One region of the Paenibacillus sp. FSL H8-0315 genome, then DNA from elsewhere that is predicted to be linked to it. Evidence: riboswitches for the same ligand, from Rfam matches in the RefSeq annotation. Region 1 holds a riboswitch; each other region holds the start of a gene.

What was found. Region 1 has a riboswitch for cyclic di-AMP ahead of MHB56_RS15015 (C40 family peptidase). Riboswitches for the same ligand answer to the same signal wherever they lie in the genome.
Region 2: another riboswitch for cyclic di-AMP. It lies ahead of MHB56_RS17140 (hypothetical protein); the one in region 1 lies ahead of MHB56_RS15015 (C40 family peptidase).
Region 3: another riboswitch for cyclic di-AMP. It lies ahead of MHB56_RS00830 (APC family permease); the one in region 1 lies ahead of MHB56_RS15015 (C40 family peptidase).

What each region holds. Positions count from the first base shown of each region.
Region 1 covers NZ_JBBOTA010000001.1:3,439,843-3,443,263, forward strand. The annotation lists gene MHB56_RS15005 (c-type cytochrome) at 1-251, opposite strand, end outside; gene MHB56_RS15010 (GNAT family N-acetyltransferase) at 379-864, opposite strand; gene MHB56_RS15015 (C40 family peptidase) at 1,054-1,545, opposite strand; cyclic di-AMP (ydaO/yuaA leader) riboswitch at 1,551-1,693, opposite strand; gene MHB56_RS15020 (C40 family peptidase) at 2,056-2,484, opposite strand; cyclic di-AMP (ydaO/yuaA leader) riboswitch at 2,542-2,680, opposite strand; gene MHB56_RS15025 (hypothetical protein) at 2,899-3,421, opposite strand, start outside.
Region 2 covers NZ_JBBOTA010000001.1:3,930,053-3,933,473, reverse strand. The annotation lists gene kdpA (potassium-transporting ATPase subunit KdpA) at 1-768, opposite strand, end outside; gene kdpF (K(+)-transporting ATPase subunit F) at 781-858, opposite strand; gene MHB56_RS17140 (hypothetical protein) at 985-1,401, opposite strand; cyclic di-AMP (ydaO/yuaA leader) riboswitch at 1,653-1,842, opposite strand; cyclic di-AMP (ydaO/yuaA leader) riboswitch at 2,262-2,426, shown strand; gene MHB56_RS17135 (hypothetical protein) at 2,495-3,049, shown strand; gene MHB56_RS17130 (hypothetical protein) at 3,064-3,421, shown strand, end outside.
Region 3 covers NZ_JBBOTA010000001.1:226,135-229,555, reverse strand. The annotation lists gene MHB56_RS00840 (DsbA family protein) at 130-882, shown strand; gene MHB56_RS00835 (disulfide oxidoreductase) at 879-1,343, shown strand; cyclic di-AMP (ydaO/yuaA leader) riboswitch at 1,538-1,697, shown strand; gene MHB56_RS00830 (APC family permease) at 1,822-3,421, shown strand, end outside.

The DNA.
Region 1 (3,421 bases):
ATTTCCTCAGCGTCATGCTGGCCGCCTTCATTCTGAAGACTTGGTCCAACTCCACCTTGAAGCTGATCGCCGTGACAGGTGATACAGCTGGCTTTCACGGTTGCTTCTGCCTTTGCTGCGTCCAGTTGAACTACCGGCATCGTGGGCTTATTTTCTTCCGCTACCTCTTCTTTACCCGGAAGTGTAAACATGAGTACTACCGCAAAGGCACAGGCGGCAAAAAACAAACCGCTCATGATCCATTTCTGCATCCCAATTCGTCCCTTCTATGTAAGCTGCTCCCTACATTATAGCTTATGGTGAAGCGTTATCATAGGGTTTGTGACAAAAAAATGAACGAGAATACAATCATTCTTATGAAATATCTGGTATTTAATATCATTTGTCATAGACCATGCAATAAAAAGGTTTGTCTCCTGTAGGTGTGCGGCGTTCATACGTATCTGTAATCGTAAATCCACATTTTTGATAAGTTCGAATGGCGCGTTGGTTCCAGGTCAGGACTTCTAGATCTATCTCTCGATCAGGATAACGACTCAAGGCTGTCTGGACGATGGCATCTACGAATAGTTTGCCTAAACCATGGCCGCATAGATCGGGGCGCATCCCAACTCCTAAACGGACGACTCCTTCCATCGGGAACAACTGTGCGAATCCGCACAAAACCTCTTGTTCATTTAATATGGAGATATATTGTTCCTCCCGGAGCTGCGGATCACCAAACTCGATGCCAAGAGCCTGCATCTGCTCCCACGGCATCCAGCCATAAATATTATATGGGGGCGTATAGCTCCACTTACAAATAGCTTCTCCGTGAATTGCCTCCATAGGAACAACATGAAAAGTTACCGAGGGATTTATCATAAAGTCAACGATCTCCTTTCACGAGGACATTGCTATATTACTAATTATATACAAAATGGGGGAGGTTCGACTCAGAAACTTTATATGAGAGGAATGTTTTACAAATTATGAGAGGGGTAAATAAGTAATAAGACAAAAAAACAAGCTCTCCTCCAAGAGTTACCTTGGAAAAGAGCCTATGTACGTTACTTATTGCACATCATCATTGTCTTCCGATTCAGCAGCAACCGATTGATAAGCGTCTGTGCTCATAATGCGCTTGGCACCAACGTAGCGTTTCACGTAGTAGCTATCACTCAGAGAGCTAATCGTAACACCGCGTGAGGTAGAAGCGTGTGCGAACTTACCTTCACCGACATAAATGCCGACATGGGAGACACCTTTGCCACTTGTATTGAAGAATACAAGATCTCCGGCTCTTATATCATCACGGGAGATTGCTGTGCCCATTTGATATTGGGAACCTGATTGGTGTGGAAGGTTAATGCCAATCTTATCAAACACATACATTGTAAATCCGGAGCAATCAAATCCGTTAGTGGATATACCGCCGGATACGTATTTAGTACCGATGGCCTTGTCAATCACTTTATCCATTTTGGAATCTGCGAAAGCGCTTCCTGCTCCGATGGTGAGGATGATGGAAAAGCTTAGTACTGCTGCTGCTAACTTCTTCTTCAAAAGTGTATACCCCTTCCAAATGCCTACGAGGTTAGCTTAAGGGTTCGGTTGAAGGTCCCCTATGACCCCTCTATATAATGGAGGTCAATTCACCCAAAGTTGGTTCCCCCGTTTTCCTAATAGTTAGGAAACTCGGCTCATACTGTTGATTAGGATTAGCTTGTAATCAATACATGACAAAACCTTTGTAAATAACAACTTAATGATTACAAAAATGTTACTAAAATCTCACTGCGCTAATTGTAACAAACAGAAAGCCGCTTGGCAATCGTTTTTAACATATTAATGCAGAAAAATTGGCATTTTTACGGTAGAAAGGCATATGTAAGCGTTAATAATGACCTAATTTTTAATATAATTGCAATTTTTATCAAATAAACGTGTTTCAATTGGGCTCTATTAGTGTAAAAATATATTATGGAAAAAAGAAAAACCCGAATTTGATTACGGGCATAATCAGATTCAGGTTCATATAGTTGTAATTATGAGGTTATAGTTGTGAGGAAGGTTTCAATCGAAGGCTACAGCTTGATAAGCTGAAGTACTCATTACTCTTTTAGCGCCAACATAACGATTGGCCCAGTAGGCCTGACTGAGTGAAGTGATGGTCACTCCACGCGAAGAGGACGATTGTGCGAATTTTCCGTTTCCAACATAAATGCCGACATGGGATACTCCATTGCCAAGTGTGTTAAAGAACACTAGATCACCAGAACGCAGATTGCTTTTGGATACAGCAGTTCCAACGCTATATTGAGCTTTTGATGTACGAGGTAAAGTAAGACCCACATTCTTGAATACATATTTTGTAAATCCAGAGCAATCAAATCCGGCAGTGCTTGTACCTCCGGTTTTATAGGCAACTCCAATAGTCTTTGAGATTACAGTGTCCATCTTAGAGTCGGCAAAGGCGCTTCCTCCACCAATAGATAATGCCATTACAAGTCCTAGCGCCGCAGCGACGCATTTTTTTCTTAAATTATGTCTTTTCAAAAGATGTACTCCTTCCAAGGCCTGCGAGGTTAGCTTAAGGGTTCGGTAGAAGATTCCCTATGATCCCTGTAAAGCGAGATCAATTCACCCAAAATATGGTTCCCCCACTTCCCGGTGCAAAGGAATTAGGCGTGTTAAGCACCAAGAGAATGACGTTTCGACAGTTACACTTACGATAAATACATTTAGTTATGTAGGAATCGTTTCAATTGATTACAAAATTGTTACTAATAGCACAGGACTTATTGTAACAGAGCTTTTATGATTTTGCAAATACTCTTAAGTTATCCGTAATGAGAAAAAGTCCCAGCTCCTGAATACAGGAATTGGGACCTTTTTATTATGTCAAATAAGGTTAATTTATTGTGGAAATGCTTTGCTACACCATAGATGATATTGTGCAGAGATTCCCCACATTTTTAAGAGCGTAGAAGGTAGTGGTGAGATTTGCCGTATTATAAGTGCCGGCAGGCCGGGACAGAACAGACCCGTCAGTCCGCACACTAGCAGTAAGAGCAAGCCTCCCGCACCAAGTACAATGGAAACACCTATAGCAGGAATCAGTGACCGCAAGCAGATGAACAGTGAGGAGAACATTCCTGTACCGCCGGTGTAACCAAACTGCATATATAGAAGAAACAGGCGCACGATAAAAATATATATAAGCCATGCCAATACGTATGGTACTAAATGAAGTAACAAAGTGTAGTTAAACAAAGAGGATAAGAACAGCCCGTACATTTTTGGAGCAAGCCAGTAAAGCGGCAGCAGGGTCAGCACCCATTCGATTAGGCTAAAGACTAAGACAGGTAGTCCATAGATCTTCATGCCGGGGAAAAAGAACAGCCCGCGCTCGCCCTTTCGCTCCTGGTGCAGCTCATGC
Region 2 (3,421 bases), 490 kb from region 1:
GAGAATCTCCAGAACGTTCGTAAGTGGATTAGGGTTCTCAAAAGGATGCGCTGAATTGGCTCCGAAGAAGCCGCCACCATTCGTACCTAAGTGTTTAATTGATTCCAAAGAAGCGACTGGACCGATAGCGATTTGTTGCGTCTGCCCTTCGAGTGTAGTGACCTCAAGCGATGGCTTGAGCGTTTGTGGCACATGCAATCCTACCAGCACCAATGAAACTAGCAGAGCTAATGGAATGAATACACGAATATGTGCTTTTACGAAGTCCTCGAAAAAGTTCCCGACTGATTTCTGTCCTGTAATCCCTCTGACAAAAGCAACCGCAACAGAAAATCCGCTCGCTGCAGACGTGAACATCATCATCGTGATGACTGCCATTTGTGAAAAATACGATAGTCCCGTCTCCCCGCTATAATGCTGCAGGTTCGTATTGGTCATAAAGCTGATCACCGTATTGAATGAAAGCGTCTGTTCCATATCGGCAATTCCATTCGGGTTCAGCGGCAATCCCCGCTGTAATCTTAGAAAAATATAACTGAAAGAAACCAGTACGATATTAGTTAAAACAAAGCTGAGTGCATACTTCTTCCAGGACATTCCGTCCCGTTTTTTCAGGCCAATCAGCTTATAAATACCTTTCTCTGTGCCTGCAAACCAGCGATCCGTACGATTCGGTTCGTTAGAAAATACATGATATAAATACGTTCCCATCGGCTTGACCAGCAAGATGAGAATTACAATTACGACGACTATTTGCAAAATGCCCATGAATGCCCCTCCTTAAAATTTCTCAGGATGAATCAACGCGTAAACCAGATATATAAACAACAGTAGGGTAACAGCGATTACTAGAATCACAGCTTATCCCTCCCCGTATCCTCAACTACACCTGCGCACCAGCGCATAAAGCCATAAAATAACCCGTAAATTACAGCTAACGAAGCCACCATATACAGATCCATCATATCTTCCGCACTCCTTCCATTATCCTTGATGAGGTGATCTATCGATTAGAAAATCAGCATCACCACTATGGGAATAGATTACATAGCTCGCACCAAGTCTTTTATAGACCAATCTAGGATTTATTGAACTTGTAATCACAAAAATCGGCTGTGTCGTCCAGGTACGGCACATCTGAATATAGCGGCAGCAAAGCGGAAAGCTGCTCTCAAACAGATATACCCTGCCTACCGGGAACGATGGGCGAAACCAAGTGCTCTGATGGCGGGTATCCACTAGAATAACCTGCTCAATCCCGAGCTCCTCAAGTAAAGCTTTCTCAGCCACATTGTTGGTTAATCCCGCCATCTTAATACCCCTGAACTTCAGAAGTTTAATGAAATGTTCTCCCGCCTTTGTAGGCGCACATACAAGCACATATTCATTCTGATCCGTCATCTTTTTTTCTCCTCCTGCTCATTTACAACAAGGAGGCAACGAAAATCTCCGAAAGGATGTTGACCTATCGTCATTTTCGGGCACAACCTAAAGCTCGGTTGTGTCACGTCATTAGACGCTGCCTTACAAATACCGCTAATGATGAATTTAGCGACCTCTTAGGGGAGGCCTCCATAAATGCTTTGCTTCTAAGAGCACAGCAAAAAGCCACAAAGGATCTCCTCTGTGGCTCGCTAGCGGTCACATTGCACTCATCCTCTCTCCATACGCTTACGAGGTTAGCTGTCGGATTCGGGCGGTGAGAGTCGCCCTACCTGTATAGATGCGAGCTCACTCACACCCTCTACAGGATTCACCCCATAATCGGCTTCCGACTCTCACATCGGCTGCCGATTGTTGGTTCCCCCGCTTTCCTTACCGGAAATTAAGCGGATCAAATATTCGATTGTCGTTGAAACAGGAGTAATCATACTCTTATGCACGAAGACTTGTAAAACCTGAATGATGCCAAAATAATGCAAATTAAAAACTATTTTCCCATTAGATAGCGCTTACTTGATATCTAATCTCTCTATATCTCTTGTTTACTCGAGTTTGGAGCGTTTAATCGCTATCTATAACCCATGTGATTTTATTCACCTTTTTAGAGCGAAAATACTGCAAATTCCCATTATAGGTAGAAACGCAAGAAGCTGAGGCTGAGCGAGAAAGAGGCGCGATAACACGCCATAAATACCTATTTACCTCGTTTTTCAGTCGTAGTCGGCAGGATATGGTTAAAATTGCTCTAAAAGAACATTTTCCGTTTTTTACAGAAAATCTTGAAAAGAGTATGATTCGGGTTGAATCTAATTCATGAAAAACAATCAACGCTGAGTTCCTGCATTCGCAGGGAACGGGGGAACCATCAGGCCACCTGGCCTACTTGGGGTGAATCCAAAGGAGACTGCATAAGTCTCAATAGGTAGGGCGACTCTCACCGTCCGAATCCGACAGCTAACCTCGTAAGCGTAAAGAGAGAGACCCTTGATCCGCCACGCTTTGGCCCAGGTATATCTGCCTGTAATCCAAAACCGCAGCAGAGGTCCTCCTCTTGCTGCGGTTTTTGCGTTACCTGAGCTTATTAGGTGATAGCACGCTGGATGGGGTGAATGTTTTGAAGCACTATTATTTAGGGATACATCAAGGACTGCTTGAGCCGATAAGTCTAAATTACGTTTGTTTCGGGGCCTTGTGGTTCGAAGAACATAATCACAGGTACATTGTAGGCTATGCATTTGGCCAGAACCAGATCCAAGCCCTTCGCCAGTTCAGCACACCTTCTTCTTGTAAAGACTGTTTAGACTCTAAGATTGTATATGAGATATATAAAAAAATTCGAGAACAACAGCAGCAGCAGGATTGGTCATCACACCAAAAGCTCCCGTGGTTTACAGCCTTCAAGGAGCCTTGGAAAGATGTAAGCGCCGGTTGGTATGTCTTGAGATCCCGCAGCACCTTTCCCTTACATCTATCTGTTATACGAAAAGAGAAGTTCCGACTATGGCTAGAGCATACCGCAGTCTGTGAGAATAAAATGGAGATGCTCGCTTGTGTAGAAAAGGCTAGTGTCACTCATCATGTTGACTTAAAGCTTTTGGAAATCTAAGGAGGAACCCTACTATGGACCAGCGCAGACTATCCCGCATTGAAGTATTTGTATTGGATGAACCCGAGCCTATTCACTATGGAATGGAAGGGGCTGAAGGCTGCCGTTATGGTATTCTGAAGCTCACCTGTAAGGGAGGCTGCAGTTGGGGGGCTTGTCTGATCTCTGCCAACACCAAAAATTTCGATCTCATTAAATGGAGTTCTTTTTTACGGGCTATCTGTCATTGCCGTCTTGAGGAAGCGCTGGATAAGGTCCGTCGCGAAGGTTCAGATTGGGAGCAGGTTAAGCTTGAGCTAGTTCAGGGTGCTTTGCAGGATTTAAAGGCCAAGCTCCAGGGTAAATCCTTGGCAGGGCATATTCAGCAAGGGC
Region 3 (3,421 bases), 3.2 Mb from region 1:
TTTCTCCTTTTGGAGTCACGCTGTTTTTTTTGACCATACTGTTTGCCAAAAAGAGATTAATAATTATATAATTTTAAATGTATATGATAAAAACTACATTAGTCCCTAGAGGACAGAAAGGAATTCTCCTTGAGTAAACCTAAAAAAAGTCCAAATGTTCCCCAGTTGAGCAAACAAGAGAAACGACGGGTAGAACAGGAGCAACAGAAGCAGAAAACGAGAATTTTAGTTATTAGTTCAATAGCTGTAGTAGTTATCATTTTTGTTGGATTGTTTATGTTAGCTTCGAAAGATGCAGCAAAGAATGTCTCTACAGGAGAACCGGTAGAATTCAATTACAGTGAGCTACCTAGGATTGGTAATGAGGATGCACCTGTTAAGCTTGTTGAATTTGGTGATTTCAAATGTCCAGCTTGTTCCCAGTTTGCTGGCTCCATGAAACCGAAAATTGTTCAAGATTTTGTCAACGAGGGAAAAGCAGCTCTTTACTTTGTAAATATGGCTTTCGTTGGTCCTGACTCTGAGACAGCTTCACTAGCTGCATTGTCTGTATACCATCAGAATAAGGATGAATTCTGGAAGTTCTATGATGCTGTGTATGCGCAGCAAGGGGATGAGAGCGTGGAATGGGCCACTGAGGATTTCTTGGTAAGCCTTGCTGAAAAAGAGAAATTAGCGATCGATTACGATCTGTTGCGTAAAGACATCCAAGAGAAAACTTATGCAGATGAGCTGAAGAAAGACATTCAGTTGGCAACTGACGCAGGCGTGACAACTACGCCTTCGCTCTACATTAATGGAGTGAAAACGGCTGAACCTTTCGATATTGAAGCGATTACATCTGAAATTAACACCGCCGCAAAAGCAGTGGAGGCAAAGTGACAAAATTCCTATCTTTTTGCAAGCGTAACTGCCTCTATCTGGCCTGGTTCGTCTCTTTGGTTGCTGTAGCTGGTAGCTTGTATTTAAGTGAAGTCTTGAAGTATGAACCTTGTAAGCTTTGCTGGTTTCAGCGGATTTTTATGTATCCGCAGTTATTTTTGTTGGGAATTGCCACTTTCCGTGGAGATAAGCGCGTCATTCCTTATGTGCTTCCATTAAGTTTGATTGGTGGCAGTATCTCAATCTATCATTATGCGGAACAGAAGATTCCAGCATTAAGTAAAGTTCTACCTTGTACAATTGGTGTTCCTTGTAATAAAGATTATTTGAACTACTTCGGATTTATTACGATTCCTTTGTTAGCTTTAATCGCTTTTGCTCTAATTAGTCTCCTTCTTTGGTATGGACGTAAGGAAGAAGAAATGATTGAAGTAGATGCAGAGGAGAGCTTAGGATTTTAGTTTTCACTTTGGAAGGTACAAAAAAGCTGAAAAGGTATTAAAATCACGGGCTAGAGGGATAATTGAAGATAATGAAAGAGAGCATCCAATAAGACGCTATATTTGAGCTTATTGGATGTTTTTTCATTCTTTTTTCATTTTTTTCAACGCTTTACTGTAGGCACTTTGTAGACTAATATTAGACCTTGTGAGAAGTTGAATATGCGCTGAATTTTCTTAGGAAAAACGGGGGAACCAAACTTGGCATTCATGCCAATGGGGTGAATCGGAACCGGGTCGAACAGACCTCTACCGTAGGGCTATAACCACAGCCCGAATCCGCCAGCTAACCTCGTAAGCAAGGTGGGAAAATGACCATGCATAAGCATGCGGATCATTTCCGTATGCTTATTTTTGTGTCTGCATTTATGAAATCCACCGATGAAAACAGCGCACGGAAATTCCGTTTCAGCTCCCAAAGAAAGGAACTGTATCCACCATGGTAAGCAAGGTAAAACGACTATTGATCGGACGTCCGATGAAGTCGAATGAACTCGATCATGAAAAGTTATCCAAGGTTAAAGCACTGGCTGTTCTGTCTTCTGATGCGCTCTCGTCTGTAGCCTACGGAACGGAACAAATTCTGATTGTACTAGTGGCTGCCGGGTTTACTGCCATCTGGTATTCCCTGCCAATTGCATTAGCCGTATTGGGCCTGCTGGCCATCCTGATTTTATCCTATCGGCAGACGATTTTTGCTTATCCGCAAGGAGGCGGAGCTTATATCGTAGCCAAGAGTAATCTTGGTATTCCGACAGGGCTGCTCGCTGGGGGTTCATTATTGGTGGATTACATTCTTACCGTAGCGGTTAGTGCCTCGGCAGGGACGGATGCGATCACATCGGCTTTTCCAAGTCTTCATAATCATACTGTTCTCATCGCTGTATCTGTTATCGTTTTATTAACAATCATTAATCTTCGCGGAGTGACTGAATCGGCTTCATTTATCGCAATTCCAGTGTATTTGTTTGTGGTTTCGATTGTTGTTCTGATTATCTCCGGTATCGTTAAATATGCAATGGGTGGCGCGCATGCGAATGTTCCTGAAATAGGCAGCGCCGTATCTAATGTAAGTTTGTTTCTACTATTAAAAGCGTTTAGCTCTGGTTGTTCAGCCCTAACGGGGGTTGAGGCCGTATCTAATGCGATCCCAAACTTTAAAGCACCCGCTGAGAAGAATGCAGCCAAGACGCTAATGATCATGGGACTTATCCTTGGCTTTATGTTTACCGGAATCACTGTGCTGGCGTATTGGTATGGGATTGTGCCAGATGAAAAGGCTACGGTTGTCTCTCAGATCGCTGAATCGACCTTTGGCCGTGGCGGATTGTACTTTTTCATTCAAGGGATTACAGCAGTGATTTTGTTCTTGGCAGCTAATACAGCATATTCAGCGTTTCCGCTGCTCGCCTTTATGTTTGCAAAAGATAAATATCTGCCACATGCATTTATGGTCCGTGGTGACCGCCTGGGCTTCTCAAATGGCATTATTTTTCTAGGAGTTATGTCTATCATACTTGTGACTGCATTCCATGGGAATACGGAAGGTTTGATTCCATTATATGCGGTTGGCGTGTTCATTCCTTTTACCTTATCCCAACTGGGGATGATGGTGCATTGGATCAAAACAAGACCCGCTGGATGGGTGAAAAGATTTGTAGTAAATACCATCGGTATGCTGACTACATTGACGATTACGCTTATATTTATCATTACTAAATTCTCGAGCGTATGGATGGCATTCATTTTCTTACCTGCTGTAATGTTCGTGTTCCACCGTATTCATAAGCATTATTTGAACACTGCGGATCAACTGCGTATATGTCCGGCTACTGATAAACCTGTAATTAAAGGAAGTACTGTAGTTGTTCCTGTTGCAGGGGTTACACGTGCTGTATTACATTCCATCAGCTATGCGAAGTCTCTAACAGATAATGTTGTTGCTGTGTATGTAGGCTTTGATGAAGAAGACATTCATAAGATGGAGCAACGGTGGGAGGAATGGAATCCAGGTGTACGCCTGATTGTTCTTCGTTCCA